Regions from separate parts of the Neobacillus sp. SRL179 genome, predicted to be linked through region 2. Evidence: riboswitches for the same ligand, from Rfam matches in the RefSeq annotation. Region 2 holds a riboswitch; each other region holds the start of a gene.
What was found. Region 2 has a riboswitch for S-adenosylmethionine ahead of metK (methionine adenosyltransferase). Riboswitches for the same ligand answer to the same signal wherever they lie in the genome.
Positions count from the first base shown of each region.

Region 1: linked by a shared signal. The riboswitch ahead of AC4E8C_RS03265 (5-methyltetrahydropteroyltriglutamate--homocysteine S-methyltransferase) and the one ahead of metK (methionine adenosyltransferase) in region 2 are both predicted to bind S-adenosylmethionine.
Region 3: linked by a shared signal. The riboswitch ahead of AC4E8C_RS05620 (homoserine dehydrogenase) and the one ahead of metK (methionine adenosyltransferase) in region 2 are both predicted to bind S-adenosylmethionine.

Region 1 is NZ_OZ481792.1:656,824-664,839, forward strand. Features, by position in the region: gene AC4E8C_RS03240 (DUF421 domain-containing protein) at 1-461, opposite strand, end outside; gene AC4E8C_RS03245 (Gfo/Idh/MocA family protein) at 548-1,456, opposite strand; gene fabF (beta-ketoacyl-ACP synthase II) at 1,678-2,916, shown strand; gene AC4E8C_RS03255 (MFS transporter) at 2,984-4,159, opposite strand; gene AC4E8C_RS03260 (DNA alkylation repair protein) at 4,435-5,142, shown strand; gene AC4E8C_RS03265 (5-methyltetrahydropteroyltriglutamate--homocysteine S-methyltransferase) at 5,200-6,303, opposite strand; SAM riboswitch class I at 6,400-6,507, opposite strand; gene trpB (tryptophan synthase subunit beta) at 6,705-7,874, shown strand.
Region 2 is NZ_OZ481792.1:3,741,531-3,749,546, reverse strand. Features, by position in the region: gene ytkD (RNA deprotection pyrophosphohydrolase) at 1-302, shown strand, start outside; gene AC4E8C_RS18570 (ABC transporter permease) at 332-1,138, opposite strand; gene AC4E8C_RS18565 (ABC transporter ATP-binding protein) at 1,119-1,895, opposite strand; gene AC4E8C_RS18560 (ABC transporter substrate-binding protein) at 1,917-2,933, opposite strand; gene AC4E8C_RS18555 (alpha/beta hydrolase family protein) at 3,056-3,856, shown strand; gene AC4E8C_RS18550 (DUF2584 domain-containing protein) at 3,893-4,135, shown strand; gene pckA (phosphoenolpyruvate carboxykinase (ATP)) at 4,224-5,807, opposite strand; SAM riboswitch class I at 6,058-6,192, shown strand; gene metK (methionine adenosyltransferase) at 6,475-7,674, shown strand; gene asnB (asparagine synthase (glutamine-hydrolyzing)) at 7,917-8,016, shown strand, end outside.
Region 3 is NZ_OZ481792.1:1,156,976-1,164,991, forward strand. Features, by position in the region: gene AC4E8C_RS05610 (argininosuccinate synthase) at 31-1,242, shown strand; gene argH (argininosuccinate lyase) at 1,306-2,682, shown strand; SAM riboswitch class I at 2,770-2,882, shown strand; gene AC4E8C_RS05620 (homoserine dehydrogenase) at 2,971-4,200, shown strand; gene AC4E8C_RS05625 (YfhD family protein) at 4,680-4,856, opposite strand; gene AC4E8C_RS05630 (YfhE family protein) at 4,960-5,097, opposite strand; gene recX (recombination regulator RecX) at 5,278-6,093, shown strand; gene AC4E8C_RS05640 (SDR family NAD(P)-dependent oxidoreductase) at 6,104-6,781, opposite strand; gene AC4E8C_RS05645 (YfhH family protein) at 6,872-7,195, shown strand; gene AC4E8C_RS05650 (small, acid-soluble spore protein K) at 7,441-7,620, opposite strand; gene AC4E8C_RS05655 (YfhJ family protein) at 7,752-8,016, shown strand, end outside.

The DNA.
Region 1 (8,016 bases), 2.0 Mb from region 2:
ACGGAGATTTTCCCATCTGCTTCCCAAATGGCTAGGACTACTTTCTTCAAATCTTCTACTTTTTCTTCCCGTAATTCTTCTAACAAAACATCAATGGAAATTCTGGCTTTTTTTAACCCTTGATAGAGGATTTCTCCGTTTTGAACAATGGTGACTGGAGCATGATTGATTAGCTTTCTAAACCAGGGCCATTTAAGGTTCATCATAATACCGCTAAGATACAAAACAACCAATACAATAGTAGATACAACTGAACCCTTTAGCCCAATCCGCTCATCTGATAAAGGATGGGCAATAATATTTCCGATCACTAAAGCAATAACAAAATCCAGGAGCCTTAATTGGGAGATGGCCCGCTGGCCTAAAACTCTAGCAACAATCAACAGAAAGACAAAAACAACAACCGCCCGAAGAATCCACTCCATGATCGTAAGCATTTCCTGACCTTGGTGAAAATCCATGTAAGACACATCCTTCTCCCTAGAAAGCTATCACTTAGTTTAACACTGACCCTATCGTAATAAACATCGCAACATTAAAAAGGGTGTCAGGCACCATATTCAATGTGATTTACGATTCTTTCGCAGATTTCGTGGGTGATGACTGAATCATCTATGGATGGATGAGGGGTTTTACTATTTTGAACACAATCAATAAAATGATCGATGATTTGATTGAAGCCGCGTTTATAGAGGGTTGGTTCCCAGTCCCCGAATTTTGTAAGGCTAATTTCCTTGTTGTGAAAGTGAGTCGTTTCCACTAGATTATTGACGACATATTTATGATGACTGGTCGAATACTCAATGATTTCTTCCGTAACCCCGCTATTTCTATTCATGATACCAATTGACGTACAGCCATCTCCAATGAGCTGGATCACCAAATGATGGAGCAGTTCTCCCTTTTTAAGGTACTCTACCTTAACATCATGAACCTCTGAAGCCATTAGAAATCGGAGAGTGTCGACAACGTGGATAAAGTCCTCGACAACAAATCTTCTTGTATAGTCCGGAGTGGCAAAGCGGTTTTTTTGCATGATAATTAAACTAGGCTTACCATGTTCTTTTAACTCATTCACTCGCGGGATAAACCGTCTATTAAAACCCACCATAGCGATCTTGCCAGACTCTTTTGCAAGTTGTTGAATTTGCAGCGTTTCAGCAAAATTCATCGAAATGGGCTTATCAATGTAGACATTTATTCCGCTTTTTAATAAGGTCTTGGCTATTTCAAAATGGGCCTCAGTGGCAGTGCTCACAATGGCAGCATCGATGTTCATGGTGATCAGCTCATCGACAGTCTGAACCTTTTCGTGAATCCGATATTTTTTCGATAAGGTGTTGAGAGTGTCCATATTTCTTGTACAAAGTACTAGGTCAATCCCTTCCTTTTCTGAAAGAACAGGGAGGTAGGCCTTTTTAGCGATATCCCCCAAACCTATGATACCAATTTTCAATTAAATCACCCCGCAAGTATTTATAAAACCAATTCTAACAGCCGATTAAAGTTATTTTACAATGAATGTTTTCAGTTGGCGAACGAATGAGGCTTTGGAACCATAATCCCATTTGGGTTTGCCAACCACTTGGAAATGGTTAAAATAGAAGAGATAGCTTTAAAATCATCTAGTCAATTATTCGCAGATTTTTTTAAATAAATAGTGGGAGAGAGCATTATATGAAAAAAAGAGTAGTGATTACAGGTATTGGAGCCGTTACTCCTTTGGGGAATGATGCTCAAACAACATGGGAACAGATTAAAAACGGTGCGTCGGGTGTTGGTCCAGCTACTATATTTGATGTAGAGAAGGTCGATGTCAAGATTGCAGCTGAAGTAAAAGACTTTACCCCAGAAACCTTTATGGATAAAAAAGAAGCAAGAAGAATGGGGCGCTATAGCCAATTTGCTGTGGCTGCCAGCCAAATGGCGGTACAAGATGCAGGAATTAAAATCGGTGAGGACATCGCACCCGAACGTGTCGGGGTTTGGATTGGCTCAGGAATCGGCGGCTTAGGCGAGTTTGAAGAACAGCATAAGAAGTTTTTAGAAAAAGGACAAAGAAGGGTCAATCCGTTTACGATTCCAATGTTTATCCCAGATATGGCGGCAGGGCAGGTATCGATTGCACTTGGGGCAAAAGGGATTAACAATTGTTCCGTTACAGCATGTGCATCCGGGGCAAATTCCATTGGTGATGCCTTCCGCGTAATCCAAAAAGGGGATATTGATATGGTAGTGGCAGGCGGAACAGAGGCTACTATTACAGAGATGACGGTTGCAGGTTTTTCAAATATGACCGCTCTTTCAAAAAATCCCGATCTTACAACAGCCAGCCGTCCATTTGATAAGAATCGTGATGGGTTTGTCATTGGGGAAGGTGCAGGAATCGTCATATTAGAAGAGCTAGAGCACGCGTTAGCCCGCGGCGCTCACATTTATGGGGAGCTGATTGGATATGGTGCAACAGGTGATGCCCATCATATTACGACACCTGCACCGGAAGGAGAAGGGGCTCAGCGTGCGATGAAATTAGCATTAGAGGATGCCGGAATCTCCACCAATCAGGTGGACTATATCAATGCACATGGTACGTCCACCTATTATAATGATCTGTACGAAACGTTAGCCATTAAAGAAGTATTTAAAGAACATGCCTATCAACTGGCAGTGAGCTCTACCAAATCAATGACCGGACATTTGTTGGGGGCAACGGGTGCGATAGAGGCCATTTTTTCAGTGTTAGCCATACAGGATGGCATCATTCCCCCAACGATTAATTATGAAACACCAGATGAAGAACTTGATCTGGACTATGTTCCAAACGTGGCAAGGAAAAAAGACATTCAGGTCGTGCTGTCAAACTCATTGGGATTCGGCGGGCATAATGCGACGTTGATTTTTAAAAAGTATATTTAAGAGACATCAAAAATATTATAAAAAAAAGAATCCCGACGCCAAAGGGTCAGGATTCTTTTTTTGATTCTTATGCATGTTGCGAGATGGCATTCTTTTTCTTTGCCCAACTATAAGTTAGGAAGAAGCAGCCAATCAAAATAATCGCGCCGAACGTAAACGGTATAGACATATGCCAGTCAAATAGAGTTCCGGCTAGTGCCGGCCCTATCATATTGCCTAAACTCATATAGGAATTATTCATTCCCGCAGCATAACCTTGTTCATCGCCGGCAATTTTCGAAATTAAGGTATTAACTGCTGGGCGTATTAAGGTCGTCGCAGTCGAGAATAGAGTTGCAACTAATAGAATAATGAAAAAGCCGCTAACGTATAACATGCCATACATACTAAATGCCGCAAGAAGTAAAGCAAATAGAATAATTTTCATTTCTCCAAAGATCGCAAATAGTTTATTAAGTGCGAAGGCTTGAATGATTACACCGACAAAGCCGCCCACTGTCAGGACAATCGCAATACCATTTGGAGTAAAATGTTGTTTATACGTCAAAAACATGGACAGCGTTGATTGGAAGTTGGCAATCCCAAAAGAGAAAACAAACACAACAATTAATAAAACAAAATAGCTTGTTTTAAAGGAACGGGCCATTTGTTTAAATAAGTTCTCTCCCTTCCCTTGATCTTTCAAAACTGGTTTGATATAGGGGAGGATGACGAAAGATAAAATCCCAGCTATTACGGTAGCGGAACCGCCAAAGTAAAACGGAAAATGCAAGCTTACATTTGAGAGGAACCCGCCAATCCCAGGTCCAATCATAAATCCTAGTGAGATCGCAGCCCCAATCAAACCCATGGCTTTCCCACGTTCTTTAAGGGTGGTGATATCAGCCACATAGGCCATAACGGGTGGGACGATAAACGCTGAACCGATCCCCGTAAAGAATCTGCAGACATAAAGCATCCATAGCTCTGAGGATAACCCGAAGAAGATTTGGGAAATACCATTCACGAAAAGTCCGAAGACGATTAAATTTTTACGTCCATGCCGGTCAGATAAATTTCCCGCCATGGGAGAGAAAATAAACTGAGCAAAAGCAATAATAGCAATGATAAAGCCTAAAGCTTGTCCAGCGGCTCCAAAGGTTTTCAAATAGCTTGGCATAACAGGAATGATAAGTCCAACCGCGCTAAACGTAATAAACATATCAAACATTAATAAATACAATGGTAATTTATTTGATTTCATTCATGTCTCTCTTTCTGCATATATTTCGTAACCAAAAATAATTGTGTATGGATAAAGATTATACAACGGTTTAGGGGGTTAAACAATAAAAAGGTACCTGACACCCGCAGTGTATCATAAACCAGAATTTATTAAAACTGGAAAAATATTTGATATAATTCAAATAGATTCCTTTTTCTGGGGTTAAATAAACATATCATTAAGGGTAATATGAAGTTGTAAAAATAAATATAAAGTTCAAGACAATTTGTTTATAAAGAAGGAAGTGCTAAACGATGGATTTCGAAACGGTTATGCAGGAATTGGAAGCACTCGGAAAAGAACGAATGAAAAAGATTTACCTAAGCAATGGTGCACACGAGCCGCTTTTTGGGGTAGCTACAGGGGCAATGAAGCCACTTGCAAAGAAAATCAAGAAAAATCAGCCTTTAGCTGAGCAGCTTTACGCCACTGGGAACTACGATGCTATGTACTTTGCTGGTGTTATCGCGGATCCAAAGACAATGACAGAGGATGATTTTGAACGTTGGATTGAGGATGCTTATTTTTATATGCTGTCAGATTTTGTGGTGGCCGTAACTCTATCCGAAACCGATATTGCACAAGCGGTGGCTGATAAATGGATTGCAAGCGGGGAAGAACTTAAAATGTCGGCAGGCTGGAGCTGTTACTGCTGGCTTTTGGGTAATCGGCCGGACAGCGAATTTAGTGCAGACAAAATTGCCAGGATGCTAGATCAGGTAGAAAGTACGATTCAAGATTCACCTGAACGTACAAAATCTTCTATGAATAATTTTATTTACACAGTCGGGATTTCCTACGTGCCGCTCCATGAAAAGGCGGTTGAAACCGCAAAGGCAGTAGGTCCAGTCGAAATCAAGCGGGACAACAAGAAAAACAGTATACTGCTTGCTTCAGAAAATATCCAACAAGGAATAGATAAAGGAAGAATTGGTTTTAAACGCAAATATGTCAGGTGTTAGCAAGCATGGGGACGGTTCTTCTACACCATTTGGTGCAGAAGAACCGTCCCCCATGAACTAATTCCAAACATCCTGTGCAATGCTAATCACATGGCGTACTTTGTCCCATTGTTGTTCTTCTGTTAAGAGGTTTCCTTCTTCTGTGGAAGAGAAGCCGCATTGTGGGCTCAAGCAAAGTTGATCCAATGGAAGATATTGATTGGCTTCCTTTATTCTTGCTTTTATTTTTTCTGGATTCTCGAGGTCGCCGAATTTCGATGTAATTAATCCCAAGACAATTCGCAGGTCATTTCGCTTAACATGACGAAGGGGTTCAAAGCCGCCTGAACGTTCATCATCAAACTCTAGGAATAAGCCATCCACATTTAAACCGCCAAAAATGATTTCAGAGGCAAAATCATATCCGCCTGTTGAAGTATAAGTAGATTGGAAGTTTCCTCTGCAAATGTGCATCGTAATAACTAAATCTTCGGGTTTGTTCGCAATCGATTCATTAATCGCTCTAGCCAATGTTTGGGCTAAGTTGGCAGGCTCAAAACCATCCTTTTTTAATTTGTCTCTGCCTGTCTCTGAGAACAACGATGCCCATGAAGTATCATCTAATTGCAAGTAGCGGCAGCCGGCATCATAAAAGGCTTGAATCGCTTTTTGGTAGGCACGAATTAAATCATCTACAAATTCATCTTGATGTTCGTAAACATCACTAATTCCCTGACCACGGACAATTAACATATTAGGACTTGGGATCGTAAATTTCGCGACATGGTCACCGGCAATGCTGTGTAAGAATTTATAATCCTCTATCATTGGATGGTTACCGAAGTCAATTTTTCCTGTTACCTTGACCCCGTGTGCTCTCGTTTCCACTCCGTTAAATTGTAATCCTTTTTCTGTTTGGACAAACTCAACCCCTTCAAGTCCGCCGAGAAAATCAAAATGCCACCAAGCGCGTCTTAATTCTCCATCCGTTACGGCCTGTAAACCGACTTCTTTTTGTTTTTCTACCAGGCGGATTATCTCTTCATCTTCAATCTGACGTAACTGTTCGGCCGTAATTTCACCGTTTTGTTTTTGTAGTCTCGCTTTTTTCAATCGTTCCGGTCTTAAAAAACTTCCCACATGATCAGCTGTAAATGGTGCTTTCACTAATGTTTTAGTCAAGGTAATCCGCTCCTATTCTAGTAATTCATATTGAAAAAAATAAAAACCTCTTCTTAGATAAGAAGAGGTTTGATTATAAATAAAAGGTATACACTCTTCTTATCTTCAAGCTTACACATAAGCTTCTGGAATTAGCACAGTCCACATAATAAGGCTGTTGCTGAGGTATCGCAGGGCCAGTCCCTCCACCTCTCTGGATAAGATTTTGAAATATTAAATTAATGATTATCCTAAAGCTATTTTAAGAGAATGTCAATAAAAAAGTGGAAACGGGGGCAGCCGCACAAAATGACTTGCATAATAGTTTGCTTGAAAAGAACAACGTGTTAAAATATATTTGAAAATTCGGTTATTTTTTTGAGGCTAAACCAAAATATAGTTGAGAAGGAGACGAGAAGAGGATGGAAAGAACGAGTGTAGAGAGCAAAGGGTATTTTGGTGAGTTTGGAGGAAGTTTTGTTCCAGATGACTTGCAGATTGTCATGAACGAATTAGAGGAACAATTTTATCGGTATAAAGACGATCCGAAATTTATTGAGGAGTATAAATACTATTTAAAAGAATATATCGGGAGAGAAAATCCACTTACATTTGCCGAGAATTTAACGAAGCAAATTGGCGGAGCGAAAATTTACTTAAAACGGGAAGATTTAAATCATACAGGAGCCCACAAAATTAATAATGCGCTGGGACAAATCTTGTTAGCAAAACGAATGGGCATCAAGCGGATTATTGCGGAAACAGGAGCTGGGCAACACGGTGTGGCAACGGCAACAGCCTGTGCCATGTTTGGGATGGAATGTGTCATCTATATGGGCAAGTTAGATACCGAACGCCAGGCGCTGAATGTGTTCCGGATGGAATTGCTCGGAGCAAAGGTGATTCCGGTGTCAAAGGGGCAAGGGCGTCTAAAAGATGCAGTTGACGAAGCATTAGGAGACCTAGTCCAAAACTATAATAATACATTTTATCTATTAGGTTCTGCCGTCGGACCACATCCTTATCCAACCATGGTCAAACATTTTCAGGCGATTATAAGTGAAGAGTCCAAACGTCAGGTCCTTGAAAAAGAAGGAAAACTGCCAACTGCAGTGATTGCCTGTACGGGCGGTGGAAGTAATGCGATTGGTGCATTTGCCCACTATATTGATGAAAAAGATGTTCGGCTTATTGGGGTAGAACCAGCGGAAGCTCCGACCTTAAGTCAGGGTGTTTCAGCCGTCATCCATGGATTTAAGTGTTTGACGCTATTAGATGAAAATGGCGAGCCGCAGCCAACCTACTCAATTGCAGCCGGACTTGATTATCCAGGTGTGGGTCCTGAGCATAGCTACTTAAAAAACAGTGGCAGAGGAGAGTATGTAACCGTTACAGGGCAAGAGGCGTTAGAGGCATTCTTAATGCTAAGTAAGACAGAAGGAATTATACCGGCATTAGAAAGTTCTCATGCCGTTGCCTATGCTGTTAAACTAGCAAAAGAATTAACCCCGGATGATGTGTTGATTGTGAACTTATCAGGACGCGGAGATAAAGACGTGGAGCAGGTTTTCAAAATGTTGCAGGATAAATAAAAACGGAATTAGCGGTTCGTTAGAGGACGAATCGCTTTTAACTATTAACTGGCCCAGATAGTTGTTTTGAATATAAACGTTCCCTGGCCGTTGGTGTGATTTTATAATAAAATAATCTCTTGATAAATATCTGAAAATTTGA
Region 2 (8,016 bases):
AAATGGGTGAATCACTTGAAGCAGCAGCCAGACGAGAAACCTTTGAGGAAACAGGTGCAATCCTTGGTCATTTAAAATGCATTGCCGAGTACAAAGTATATGACAATATGGGTTCATTCGTAAAGACTGTTTTTTGGGGAAGAGTAGTTAGGTTGGAAAAAACCGATAACTATTTTGAAACAAATGGCCCCGTTGCTTTTAAAGGTGATCTTTTGCAACGGCGTTTTGGGAAGGAATTTAGCTTTATCATGAAAGATCAGGTCATCGAGGAGTGCATCAAATACATCCAATTTCAAACATGAAAAAGAATAGCAGAAATCAACCTATTCCGCTATTCTTTGATAAGTTTTTTCTCTAATAACTCAACAAGCTGGTACATAATGGTTGCAATTACGGCAATGACTAACAGGGATAAGAAAACAAGCGTGAAATTAAAGACTTGAAAACCGTAAATAATCATGTATCCAAGTCCGCGGGATGATACAAGAAATTCCCCTACAATGACACCAACCCATGATAACCCAACATTCACCTTCAAGGTTGAGATAATGGTTGGGAAACAAGCAGGCAGGATCGCCTCTTTAAAACATTGAAGACGCGTTGCCCCAAAGGTTTGCAAGACTTTTAAATAATTCGGATCGACCTCTTTAAAGGCGGTATAAACCACAATAGTCGTAATAATTACGGAGATGATGGCACCCATTGCAATGATGGACGGATACCCAGGGCTCAAAGCCACTATTAGAACAGGTCCAAGTGCAACTTTTGGCATGGCATTTAAGATGACCAAATAAGGGTCGAGAACTTTCGAAATCATTGGTGACCACCAAAGGATCGCTGCTAGTATGGTTCCAAGTAATGTACCTAAAATGAAGCCAAGAATTGTTTCGGTCATGGTAACACCCAAATTGGTTAGTAATGACCCATCGTGGATTTTCTCTAAAAATAAATGCCATATTTTTGATGGTGAACTAAAAATTAACGGATCAATCCATTGCTGTTGACTTGATATTTCCCAGCTTGAGAAAAAGACAATGAAAATAATCATTTGATAAAAACGAACCCATCTCCGTTCAACTTTTAACGAATAAAGATAATTTTTATGAAGGAGGTCCAGCTTATGCTTCTCCTGGCTCAAGAGACTCCATCTCCTTCCAAATTGTTTGAAAGATGCTTTGAAAAACTTCGTGGTTCCTTGCTTCAAATGGAGACAACCTTTTTAACTCTTCTGGCATGGTAAAAGTTTTATAAATCCTGCCAGGACTGGGTGACAATAAAAAGATCCGGTCGCTCATCGCAATAGCTTCGCCGATATCGTGAGTCACGAGAATAGCTGTTTTTCCAAATTCATCTAAAATTTTTGAAACTAAATCCTCAAGTCTTAGTTTAGTTTGATAATCGAGAGCGGAAAAAGGCTCATCCAGCATTAATAGTTTAGGCTCAGTAGCTAGTGTTCGTACGAGAGCTACCCGTTGTCTCATGCCGCCAGACAACTGCCGGGGAAGTTGTTTTTCCACTCCCGATAAACCAATTTGATTTAAAAGACTGAGCACTGCCGTTTTTGTTTTCTGATTAAGCTGCTTGGATAGTTTTAGACCCATGAAAATATTCTCTTCGATTGTTTTCCAAGGAAACAAATAATCCTGTTGGAGCATATAGCCGATCTGGTTTTTCGCGGTTGTTACAGGATTATTTTCTAACAAAACAGATCCTTGGGTGGGTTTAAGTAAACTTGATAGGATAGAAAGTAGGGTTGTTTTACCACAGCCACTGGGGCCGAGGAGGGAAACAAACTCTCCCTCTTCAACCGCAAGTGTTATATCGGAGAGGGCCGTGGTGGCAGAGGCTTTCGTAAAATAAGTATGGTGGATGTGTTGAACTTGTAAAAAGCTCATGAAAACGGCCTCCCTTTCCTATTATTTTTTAATAACCTTTTCAGCGACTTCTGTGTTTACAAGTGTTTTGTGATCTACTTCTTTAGGCAATTCGCCTGCTTCTTGCATGATGTTTTGCAGATTGTTCCATTCTTCTTCATCCAGGATAGGATCGGTTGCAAACGAACCTTGACTCTTATAACGCTCCACCACAGTGGTCATGATATCTAAATCGGTATCAGGAAAATAGGGTTCTACAGCCTTGGCAATTTCCGCGGCACTGTGTGTTTGCACCCATTGTTGTGCTTTATAAATAGCTCTAGTAAATTTTTCGATGGTGCCCTTGTTTTTCTTCATGTAGCTTTCTTTAGCCATAAAGGTTGTATAGGGAACATGGCCTGATTCTTTTCCGAAAGAAGCGACAATATGACCTTTACCTTCTTTTTCAAAAATACTTGCGGTTGGTTCAAATAATTGAACGAAATCCCCTGTACCGGAAGCAAAAGCATTTGCGACATTGGCAAAATCAATGTTTTGAATTAAATTAAGGTCATTATGAGGGTCAATGCCATGTTTCTTTAATACAAACTCACCAACCATTTGCGGCATGCCGCCTTTACGTTGGCCTAAGAATGTTTTACCTTTTAACAGATCCCACGTGAAATCATCAATTTTTTCTCTTGCAACCAAGAATGTGCCATCAGTCTGCGTTAATTGGGCAAAGTTGATGACCGGATCATTTGCACCTTGGGCATGAACATAAATAGACGTCTCTGAGCCAACAAGGGCAACGTCAGCACCGCCTGAAATTAACGTGGTCATTGTTTTGTCTCCGCCGGGGGTAGTCGTAACGGTCACGTCCAAGCCTTCAGCCTTGAAAAACCCTTTAGCGAGAGCAACATACTGTGGAGCATAAAAAATGGAACGGGTAACTTCAGCAATTCGAACCTTTTCTAATTTTTTTGTCTTTGTTGTAGAATCATTGTTACAAGCTACTAAAGAGAACATCAGAATACTAATGAGAAGAAAGGAGAAACTGATTTTTAATGATTTCTTCATGAATGGAACCTCCTTATTTACCTTAAAAAATCTGGGCTAATTGCCTAAAATATCGTATGTAGGGAAGTAAAATGTGTGAATACCTAGACCATAAATTTTTACAAAAATATAACAAGGGGGAAATGGCAGTGGAGATACATAACGGAAGTATTTTGGAAATCAATCGTTTTCCCTCTCCTAATCCAAACGTCGAATTATCGATTATTACCTATCTTTCCAATGGGTTAAGGGTGAAAGGATTGCTAGCAGCGCCTTTACATGAAGGAACGATGGATGGGTTCCTTTATTTACGCGGCGGAATAAAAAATGTTGGGAAAGTACGGCCAGCGCGAATTGCACAATTTGCCTCTGAGGGATTTATTGTTTTCGCTCCTTACTATCGTGGTAATCAAGGTGGTGAGGGAAATGAGGATTTCGCTGGGGAAGATCGTGAAGATGCCTATGCAGCCTATTTATTGTTACAATCATTGCCGATGGTTAGGGATATCCATGTTTTTGGTTTTTCTCGAGGTGGTGTAATGGCATTGTGGACCGGCATTAACTTTCCAGATGCCGCTTCGGTTGTCACTTGGGGAGGTGTAAGTGACATGACCTTAACCTATAAAGAGCGAAAAGATTTACGGAGAATGATGAAAAGGGTCATTGGCGGGACGCCAGAGAAGTATCCAGAACGTTATAAGGAAAGAACTGCCCTGTATGAACTTGAAAGAATAAATGCACCGGTTCTGATCATTCATGGGGTCAAAGATGAAAATGTCTCCGTGGAACATGCCTACAGACTTGAAAGAAGGCTTAGGTCATTAGATAAACAGGTAGAGTGTTGGTATTTTGATGAGTTTACCCATTACTTTCCCCCGGTATTAAATAGAAAAATTGTCCATGATTTATCAATGTGGATGAAAAACCAGAGCAAAAGATGGTAATATATAGTTAATATAAGCAGAGGAGCGGATTTTAAAGTGGGTATGCCTCTTGAATTAAATACTATGATTGTGACAAAGGGCAGGGAAAATCGGGTAGAAGAGAATCTTTTTGTGCTTGTAAAGGAAGGATATAGACTTTACCCGATTGAAATTCCAATTGAGGTTAGAAAAACAATGGATAGTGATTCAAATGGAATTGCTTTAATTAAAAAAGTGGAGTGGCAACAAAGCACAACTACCATTACCTATGAATTAGTTTCATTAAATTCAACGAACTGAGTAAGCAGTTGAAATCCTGAATTTATTTCACTCCAATTAAAAACGCACACGAGAATAAAATCTCTTGTGCGTTTGTTTTTGATAATTTTTAAGCTATAGGCCCGCCTTTTTCTTCAATTTCAGCCGATACATCGGTGAATTTTTTGAAGTTTTCACGGAATTTTGCTGATAGTTCTTTTGCCTTTTTCATATACGCCTCTGAATCTGCCCATGTTTTATTCGGTAGAAGCACCTCATCAGGAACACCTGCTATATGAAGAGGAATATTTAAGCCGAAAATGTCATCTTTAACGGTTTCGACATGGTTTAATTCACCCTCGAGCGCTGCTTGAACCATTGCCCGTGTATAGGAAAGTTTCATTCTGCTTCCCACTCCGTATTCTCCGCCGGTCCACCCCGTATTAACCAAAAAGACATTGGCGTTATGTTCAAGTATTTTTTCTCCCAGCATATCCGCATATCGAGTCGCAGGGAGCGGCAGGAATGGAGCACCAAAGCAAGTGGAAAAAGTTGCTTGAGGTGATGTGACTCCTCGTTCAGTACCGGCCAGTTTAGAAGTATATCCGCTTAAAAAGTGATACATTGCCTGTTCTTTTGTTAATTTCGCGATTGGAGGCAATACTCCGAAGGCATCAGCCGTTAAAAAAACGATTGTATTTGGATGCCCAGCAATACTTGGCTGAATGATATTATCAATGGCTTCCATTGGATATGCAGCTCTAGTATTTTCTGTTAATTCACCATCGTCATAATCTGGGATTCTTGATTCAGGATTAATCGTGACATTTTCAAGTACCGTTCCGAAACGAATAGCATCAAAAATTTGCGGTTCTTTTTCTCGTGAAAGATTGATACATTTAGCGTAGCAGCCCCCCTCCATATTAAAGACCCCGTTGGAGGACCAGCCATGTTCATCATCGCCGATAAGACGGCGGTTGGCATCAGCTGAAAGGGTGGTTTTTCCTGTTCCAGACAAACCAAAGAATAAGGCAACATCGCCTTCAAGACCGACATTTGCGGAACAATGCATCGGGAAAATATTATTTTCCGGTAATAAGTAATTCATGACAGAAAAAATGGATTTTTTCATTTCACCCGCATATTCCGTCCCGCCAATTAAAACAATCCTGCGTTCAAAAGAGATGATAATAAAGGTTTCAGAGTTTGTACCATCAGTGGAGGGATCAGCCTTAAAATTTGGTGCGGAAATAACTGTAAACCCTGCCTCATGTGTGAGTAATTCGTCTTCTGTTGGCCGAATGAATAACTGTTGTACGAATAGATTGTGCCATGCATACTCATTTATTATCTGGATGGGCAAACGGGACTTTTTATCTGCACCGGCAAAGCCTTTAAATACAAAAATTTCCTCTTGTAGTTTTAAGTGATCAAGAACTTTATGATACAGGTTTGTAAAAATTTCTTCAGAAATAGGTTGATTCGTCCCCCAGGCAATTTTATCCTTAGTGGTTTCCTCAAGGACAATAAATTTGTCTTGTGGTGATCGGCCTGTGTATTTACCAGTAGAAACACTGACAGCCCCTGTTGAAGTTAGTGTACCCTCATTGCGGCTAAGGATCCTTTCAACAAGTTGTGGAACTGATAATTGTACTTGAACATTAGCATCTTGCAACAGTTGTTTTAATTCATTGGGAATATGAACAGAATTCATTTACTGAAACCTTCCTTTATCCATGTTTTATGTTTATTATGCTAAATAGTATAACACATTTTGTTAATTATTCTATACTATTCTGAAAATTCAACAAAAGTTATTGCTTTTATTGTAGGGATTAGGTCTTGTAATATTAGGTATTATATATATATAGGAAGAAAAATAGATTGCTCAAAGGATTTTGTTGGAAAAATTCCATTGACATTGCTCGATAAGGTAGGTTATGATTTACCCTTGAACGGATACTCTCTTATCCCGAGCTGGTGGAGGGACAGACCCAATGAAACCCAGCAACCTGCACACGAAAAATAGATGGATCAAAGAAAATTTTTCGGGCAAAGGTGCTAAATCTGAAGCAAGGCAAGTCCTTGAACGATAAGAGTGAAAGGCACGCAAAACTTTTGCTATCAACCTTTCCTCAAAATGGAAAGGTTTTTTTGTATTTTAGCATAAATTTTTCGTGCTACATAATCGCTGCTATTTATTCCATCGTTTAAATTTTCTATGGGATTTCTTCACGAATATGGTTTAACTAATAATAATCCCATGTTTATTTCATACTACTAAGGGAATGAGTTCCGTATCAACTCGAGGTTAAATGGCAAGGTTGTTATTATCTCATACATATAACCTCACCTTATTCAAAAATAAAGGAGGAATTCAGATGTCAACAAAACGTCGTTTGTTCACTTCTGAATCAGTTACTGAAGGTCATCCCGACAAGATCTGTGACCAAATTTCTGATTCCATTTTAGATGCTATTCTTGCAAAAGATGCTAACGCTCGTGTGGCTGCAGAAACTTCTGTAACCACAGGTTTAGTATTAGTTGCTGGAGAAATCACTACATCTACTTACGTTGATATCCCCAAAATTGTTCGTGAAACCATAAAAGGGATCGGCTATAATCGTGCAAAGTACGGCTTCGACTCCGAAACTTGTGCGGTTTTAACCTCCATTGATGAACAATCACCAGATATTGCAGCGGGCGTTAACCAGGCGCTAGAGGCACGTGAAGGCCACATGTCTGAGGAGGAAATTGAGGCAATTGGTGCAGGGGACCAAGGTTTAATGTTTGGATTTGCTTGTAATGAAACAAAAGAACTTATGCCACTGCCCATTTCACTTGCACATAAGCTTGCCCGCCGCTTAACAGAAGTGCGGAAAGAAGATATATTACCATACCTTCGTCCAGATGGAAAAACCCAAGTAACAGTTGAATATGATGAAAATGATAAACCAGTTCGGATTGATACCATCGTTATTTCAACACAGCACCATCCAGAAGTTACTCTAGAACAGATACAACGAAATGTTAAGGAATATGTTATTAATCCAGTGGTTCCTCAAGAACTAATCGATGAAAATACAAAATATTTTATTAATCCAACAGGACGTTTTGTTATCGGAGGACCACAAGGAGATGCCGGCTTAACAGGCCGGAAAATTATTGTTGATACGTATGGCGGCTATGCACGTCATGGCGGCGGCGCTTTCTCTGGAAAGGATCCTACCAAAGTTGACCGTTCAGCGGCATATGCAGCTCGTTATGTAGCAAAAAATATTGTCGCAGCAGGACTTGCTGAAAAGGTAGAAGTTCAGCTTGCTTATGCGATTGGTGTTGCACGACCGGTCTCCATTTCAGTTGATACTTTTGGTACAGGTAAAGTAAGCGAGGATCAATTGGTTGATTTAGTTAGTGAAAATTTTGATCTTCGCCCAGCCGGAATTATTAAAATGCTGGATCTTCGCCGCCCCATCTACAAAAAAACAGCGGCTTACGGTCACTTTGGACGTACAGATGTTGATCTTCCATGGGAACGCACAGATAAAGCAGACACTTTACGTCAGCAAGCCAACCTTTAATTAACGGAAGCGTGATGATGGAAAACGGAGTTGCATTTCAAGATGTAACTCCGTTTTTTATTTTTCGTCAGTATTAGCGTAGTATGGAATACAATGTTTAAGTAGGTCTATAGAAGTGAAAACTGTAATTACATGAAATTTCCTACTGTTCGGTGTGCAAATTTGACTGTTTTAGTGGTAGTATTAGAGAGGTGTTTTTTTAAAAGACCTTTTAATTTAAATTGGAGTAGGTGAGGTACATAATGTGTGGTTTTATCGGTTGTGTACACGACATAACACAAAACTATAGTGAAGAACAAAAACAGCAGTTTAAAAAAATGAACGATATAATTACCCATCGCG
Region 3 (8,016 bases), 2.5 Mb from region 2:
AATTCAATATTTGATGCAAGGAGAATTGGAATGACAAAAGAAAAAATTGTTTTAGCATACTCGGGTGGTCTTGATACTTCGGTTTCAGTAAAATGGATACAAGAAAAGTACGGTTATGATGTAATCGCGTTAGGCTTAGATGTGGGTGAAGGAAAAGATTTAGAGGCTATTAAAAACAAAGCTTTGAATGTTGGCGCTATTAAAGCGTATATGATAGATGCAAAAGAATTGTTAGCAAAAGAATATATTTTACCGGCTTTAAAAGCTAACTGTTTATATGAAGGGAAATATCCACTATCCTCAGCTCTATCACGACCGCTTATCTCAAAATTATTAGTAGAGGTAGCGGAAAAAGAAGGAGCAACCGCTGTAGCTCATGGCTGTACGGGGAAAGGGAACGATCAGGTACGTTTTGAGGTTTCCATTCAAGCATTAAATCCAAGCCTAAAGGTTGTTGCTCCCGTTCGTGAATGGGGCATGACGCGTGACGAGGAAATTAAATATGCTGAAGAAAACGGAATTCCAATTCCTGTTGATTTAGATAATCCATTTTCGATTGATGCAAATATCTGGGGACGTGCCTGTGAAGCAGGGGTGTTAGAAGATCCATGGGCAGAGGCGCCTGAAGCTGCCTATGATTGGACGAATCCAATTGAGTTAACACCTGATACACCTGAATATATTGAAATAGAATTTAAGCAGGGAGTTCCTGTTGCCCTTAATGGAGAACAGCTTCCACTCGTCCAATTAATTGAAACCCTGAATACGCTCGGCGGAAAACATGGGGTTGGCCGTATCGACCATATTGAAAATAGATTAGTTGGAATTAAATCAAGAGAAGTGTATGAAAATCCGGCAGCGTTAATTTTAATCAATGCCCACCGTGAACTTGAATGTTTAACCTTGACTCGCGAGGTTACTCAATTCAAGACCCAAGTTGAGCAGCAAATGGCAAAGATTATTTATGAAGGACTTTGGTATTCACCAATCAAACCTGCTCTTGACGCCTTTATTAACGAAACACAAAAGGTTGTAACGGGAACCATTCGTGTCAAGCTTTATAAAGGAAATCATACCGTTGTGGGTAGAAAATCACCACACAGCCTTTATAATGAGGAACTAGCCACCTATGCAAAAGGTGATGCTTTTGATCATAATGCTGCGGTCGGATTTATCAAACTTTGGGGACTGCCAACAAAAGTCTATTCCGAAGTAAATAACAAAGAAACGATATTAAAATAATCCAGATTGCCCTCGAACCCTATTTCGGGGGCTGTCTTCTTTACATTTTGAGGAGGATCTCACATGTCTAAGTTATGGGGCGGACGCTTCACCAAAGAAACAAACAAGCTGGTGGAGGAATTCACAGCTTCAATTTCTTTTGATCAAAAGTTAGCAAGAGAAGATATTACCGGAAGTATGGCCCATGTACAAATGCTGGGTGAATGTGACATTATTCCGATGGAAGATGCTTTAAAAATTAAAGATGGACTCCTTGCTATTAAAAAAATGGTGGATGATAACCAGGTTGACTTTTTAATTGAAGATGAAGACATTCATATGAACATTGAAAAGCTCTTAATTGAAAAAATCGGACCGGTAGGTGGAAAGCTGCATACAGGCAGAAGTCGTAATGATCAAGTGGCAACCGATATGCATCTTTATTTACGTACGAAAACGACAGAACTGATTAAATTGATTGAAGATGTCCAACAAGCCTTACTTGCACAAGCGAAAGAGAATGTTCAGACATTAATTCCTGGATATACCCATCTACAGAGAGCGCAGCCCGTCTCTTTTGCCCATCATGTAATGGCCTATTTTTGGATGTTTGAACGAGATAAAGAAAGATTAATTGATTCATTGAAGCGGGTCAATTGGCTTCCACTTGGTTCAGGTGCATTGGCAGGAACGACATTTCCAATAAATCGTCAACGTGTAGCGGAGCTGCTAGGCTTTGAAACAATTTACCCAAACAGCATGGATGCGGTCAGTGATCGAGATTTTATCCTCGAATTCCTATCAATAGGCTCGATTATTATGACTCATATTTCCAGAATTTCCGAGGAATTAGTTATTTGGTCAAGCCAGGAATTTCAGTTTGTTGAACTTGATGATAGTTTCTGTACAGGTTCAAGTATCATGCCACAAAAGAAAAACCCAGACGTACCTGAATTATTACGAGGGAAAACAGGGAGAACATACGGGAATTTACTTGGATTATTGACTGTGCTAAAAGGTTTGCCCTTAGCTTATAACAAGGATCTGCAAGAAGATAAAGAAGGCATGTTTGATACAGTCGAAACACTGGAAGGTTCTTTAAAACTGTTAGCACCTATGATTGAAACTATGACAGTAAAAAAAGATATTATGCGCAAAGCCATCAACAATGATTTTTCTAATGCCACTGATATTGCAGATTACTTAGTTAGGAAGGGATTACCGTTCCGTGAGGCACATGAGGTGATTGGGAAAATCGTTCTATATGCCATTCAGTCGAACAAATTTTTGCTCGATTTGAGCTTTGAAGAATATCAGGAATTCAGCACATTGTTTGAAGAAGACATCTATGAGGTATTAGCACCAGAACATGTTGTGGCTGTTCGGAACAGCTTTGGTGGAACAGCACCAGAACAAGTGGAGAAACAAATAAAATTAGCAGAGAGCAAGCTGCTTGAATAAAACATTTTTTTCAATATTATTGACAATTATAATTAATTAAACTAGAATACTCTTTATAACTTGAGAATTTTGTGAAAAATAAATAAACTCTTATCCAGAGCGGCGGAGGGACTAGGCCCGATGAAGCCCGGCAACCTTCAAGGTATTCCTTGAAAAGGTGCTAATTCCTGCAGGTTATCCTATAACCTGATAGATAAGAGGAGGAGTCTAGCCCTCTTCTTATGAAGAGGGCTTTTCTCTTATAAAAAATACATATTAAGTGTTTAGTTAAATGAAGGGTGGATTAACATGTCAGCAATAAAAGTGGCAATCCTTGGTTTTGGTACGGTTGGTGAAGGTGTCTATCGGACGATACTATCTCATGCTGAAGAATTAACAGCTGTATTGGGAAAAAAAGTTGAGGTTGCAGCTGTCCTAATCAGAAATGAGCAGAAGGAAAGAAACATTCGTGAGGATGTTTTGATTACAACGGACTTTGCTGATATTTTAAACTTGCCTCAACTCGATATCGTCATCGAGGCAATTGTTGAAAAGGAGCCACCTTTTTTATATTTGAAAAAAGCGATTGAACGAGGAAGTCACATCATTACAGCTAATAAAGAGATGTTTGCCCATTATGGTAACGAACTACTTGAGTTAGCGGAACAACATCATGTTTCAGTTGGGTTTGAAGCAACTGTAGCCGGGGGAATTCCTGTCATTCAGACACTTCGGCAATTATTAAATATCAACCGTGTTCAGCAGGTTCAGGGTATCTTAAATGGAACATCAAATTTTATCTTGACCGAGATGCGAGAAGAGAAGCAGTCATTTGCACAAGCTTTAAAACATGCCCAGGAGAATGGGTATGCTGAGGCTAATCCAAAGAATGATGTAGAGGGTTACGATGCTTTTTATAAGGCTATGATCCTAAGTAGACTAGCCTTTGGAGAAGAGCCCAAGTGGCAGGAGGTTGATTTTGAAGGGATTACCTCCATAACAAGCCAGCTGATTGAAACAGCGGAACTGCTTGGTCTAAGGTTTAAGCATATTGCGAGTATCAGCAGGGAGAATGACCAATTACTCACATCGGTTAAACCGGTTCTGGTTGGAAAAGAGCATCCTTTCTATCATGTAGAAGGCGTACAAAACGCGATAAATGTTCAGTCGGATATTGTTGGTACCATTACCCTTCAAGGTCCCGGGGCAGGAATGTACCCTACAGCAAGTGCTGTTATCGAGGATTTAGTATATGTATGTCAAAATCGCCCTGCCCAACGAAGTTTTCTTCAAACAAAAGAATCTATCACAGATCAGATAGAGAATCAAATTGAAGAACAATGGTTAGTACACGGGTTAACTAACCAAGTGACAAACCTTTCGATTACGGTGGTTGAACAAGTAGAAGAAGGAACATGGATAATTAAGGCTGCAAGGAATGAGATCGAGTGTCTTTCAAAGCTGGAAGAAGGTCTAGTTTATTATCAAATTATTGGGGAATATGAAAAAATAAATAATCGTGCCGAAATAGTTTTTTAATGCGAAAGTAATACGTGGAACAGTCAATTTAAGGATATTGTTATTCCATTCACATTTTATTCAATTTTCTACTGTTATTATGTTAAAAAACTGTGAAAGCCGTTGCCACCCTATTCCTTAGAGTGTATATTGGGGGTGGAAAGAAGTTAGTGAAGTTATGACCATTCTTGTTATTAACGGATCCATTTGAGTTCTAACCGCTTTTCTGAGCGGCAACCTCTCTAATAGAACTCAGTAACAATTCTTTCCCCCAGACATAGTTAAGAAGCAGGGCGCCCTGCTTCTTTTTTTTAGAAAAATAAAAAATTTATAGTTTTTACTTTGAGAATTGTCTAGCTCCAACGCCCTAGCGGCTAGTGTCCTTCGCTCTCCGCCCTACGATAAGTCAACATCGAATCGCCTCCGGCTCTTCGTGTTTCCTTTATCTCAGTTGGAGCGCTCCAGGCCATACGCCGCTGACCAGGGCGCTTTCGCTTTTCTTATTTCTTACGGTTTTTTACACGCTGGTTCGCAGCATTAGCTCGTGCTTGTGCCTCAAGATCGGCATGGTCAGCAAATTCTGCTGAATACTCCACGTCTTTTCCATCAGTTTTTAAGTTTTTTGGCGTTTGTGGAAGTGAACCTTTATTGTGTTTTTGTCCTTGTGCACGACCCATGAAAAAAACCCCCTTTCAGTATGAACTAGTGAGAGCCTTAATGCTGCTCCCATTACTAGCTTTTACATTTTGAAAGAGGTCCATTAATGGAAATAATTAATTTTTAAAGACGTGTCTTTTTATCATGAAAACCTGCTGCACGGTCAGCCATTCTAAACTCTCGTTGATATTTTACTTCTTGCATACTAGTTAAGGAGTATTTTCCGCCATCTCTGCTGTCCTTTTTCTTCTTTTCGCCCATTTTGCTCATTCCTTTCAACATTTTTTTGTTAATCGTTATAAACTAAGTGGTAAAAGTTAAAGCACTAAATATGTACTTATTCCCATTTTTACCTTTAAGGAAAAGAATGATACTTTTTTAGGGGAATTTATTTTTAAAAAATCATGATGAGTATGGTAAAGTAGGTTTGAGGTGAACGATATGGCCATTATTACAAAAATCACCACACAACAGAAAAATCAAGATCGGTTTAATGTGTTTATGGATTATAGCGATGGCAAAGGTGAAGTATATGCTTTCAGTGTTGACAGTAATGTATTAATTAAATTTCAATTAAAAAAGGGAATGGAGATTGATGAATTTTCCTTCCTAGAAATTCAATATCAGGATGACATTCGCAAGGCCTATAATCAAGCAATCAATTACTTGGCAAGAAGAATGCGATCCGAGAAGGAAATAGTGGATTATCTTGCAAAAAAGGAAATCGAAGAGCCAATCATTGAAGAGGTCATACATAAATTAACTGCTCAAAAGTACATTAATGATTTAGAATTTGCTTTAGCTTTTGTGAGGACACAGGTTAATACAACAGATAAAGGCTCTAATGTAATCAAATCAGAATTAAAGGAAAAAGGAATGACGGAGAGAATTATTGTAACAGCACTTGAGGAATTTCCTTTGAAGCAGCAAATTGAAAGAGCAGTTAAAATAAGTGAAAAGTTTTTCCAAAAGAATGCCAAGGATTCCCTTAAAGTCCAAAAGCAAAAGCTGGAAAACTTATTACTTAGAAAAGGGTATTCTTATGAAATTATTTCAATAGCTCTTAATGAGGCTAACGTCCCTAAACAAGATGATGAAGAAATGGAAGCCATTCGATTTCAAGGTGAGAAGGCACACAAGAAATTTTCTAAGTTTGAACACTTTGAATACCAGCAAAAGATGAAACAAACCTTATACAGAAAAGGCTTTTCAATGGATCTTATAGAGCAATTTTTAGCGGAAAAGGAAAACTCATGACAAAAATTGATCATGAGTTTTCTTTTTCTATAACAATTGTATCCTTATCCAATTGGTTCATAATGATTCCTGCAATTTCCTTCGGTGATCTTAGTCGTGACTTATCATTAATATGGGTGCTTTCATCCCAAAATGGGGTATCCATGCCACCCATATACACAGCTGTAAACTGGATACTACTGCCTGCATATTCTTTTTGCAAGCTTTCTGTAAGACCTCTGATTGCAAATTTGCTTGCAGCATAGACTGCTTCATTTATTTTTCCACGCAAACCAGCAGTAGAGATGATATTGATAACTTGTCCTTCTTTATTCTGCTTCATAACGGGGATGACGGCCTTAGTCATGAAAATGGTCCCTAATACATTGGTCTCTAACATGTCATTAACTTGCATTTTGTCTAATTCCTCAAAAGGACCAAAATGACCCACACCGGCATTATTGACCAATCCAACAATTTTGTAGTTATTGATTACTTCTTCCATTTTAGAAAGTATGTCTTTAGTGTTACGGATGTCGATGGACAGAGTATCTGCTTTTCCTCCAGTAACTTCAATTTCATGTTTAACACTGACTAATTTTTCGACTGTTCTTCCAGCGAGTAAAATGTGAAAATTTTTTTTCGAAAAAAGCAGGGCTAGTTCTTTTCCTAAACCCGAGCCAGCTCCTGTGATAAGGATTGATTTCATTTTATGTGCTCCTTCAATAATAGTTCTACCTTTATAAATTGTACAAATATTACTATACTAAAATAAAGAGGAAAAGGGGAGTGAAAGAACATGCAGCAGGAGAGACGCTACAGTGAAATGACCGAGCACGAATTAAAACAGGAAATTGCCGCGCTTAAAGAAAAAGCAAGAAAAGCTGAACAAATGGGAATGGTGAATGAATTTGCAGTCCTTGAAAGAAAGGCACAAATGGCGCAAGCGTATTTGCTTAATCCTGAATCTTATAAATCCGGAGAAATTTACGAAATTGAAGGGGATCCTGGGCAGTATTTTAAAATTGATTATATGAATGGTGTCTTTGCTTGGGGATATCGGCTTAATAGTGATGGTAAGGAAGAGGCATTACCAATTTCCCTTTTAAAATCATTGAAATAACTAATATAGACAGGAATTGAATGTTTAAGGAAAGATAAACCAGAGAAGTTTGTTCTCTGGTTTATCAAATAAAATAGTACCTACCTTGAGAATTGTCCAGCTCCAGCGCCCAGCGGCTAGTGTACTTCGCTCTTTTCCCTACGATAAGTCAACATCGGATCGCTAACGCTCTCCGTGTTTCCTTTATCTCAGTCAAAGCGCTCCAGTCCATACGCCGCTAAACGGACGCTTGCGCTTTTCTTTTTCTATTTCCATACTGCTTGCGGAGATTCATCGTCACGCTCTCCAGAGGCACGCATCCGCTCTTGTGGATGTGTATTAATGGTTCCGTCGGCTCTTCGGGAAGCATACTCAGCTTTTGCTCTCGGTTCTCCCTCGAGCTTGTTATTATTTTGATTTGGGAAATTCGAAGCCTTATTTCTCATGCTATACCTCCAATTAGGGAATGAGAAAAACGTGAAAAGCAAAGCAATCTCATTGCTTACCACGTATCTTTAGTATTTGTGTTTTTTTAATCAGTTATGTTATAAGAAAATGGTAAAGAGGTGTACTTATGATGAACGAAGGGCATGAAAGATTAATACAGCAGTTAATGGATAAAAATCGGCAGTTATCATATGACCAAGCAAGAACATGGGTGGAGCTGTTATGGGACGATTTTGAAACTTCTTACGCTAAAGCTGGATGGGAATATAAGGGCAGTGAAATGGCAGAAAGAATCGTTAACAAATGGATTGAAAATTATGGGGATAAACTGCATGATTTTGTCGCCACAAATCCTAAATATAAAAAATACCTATCTGAGGACAATAAGGGTCAAA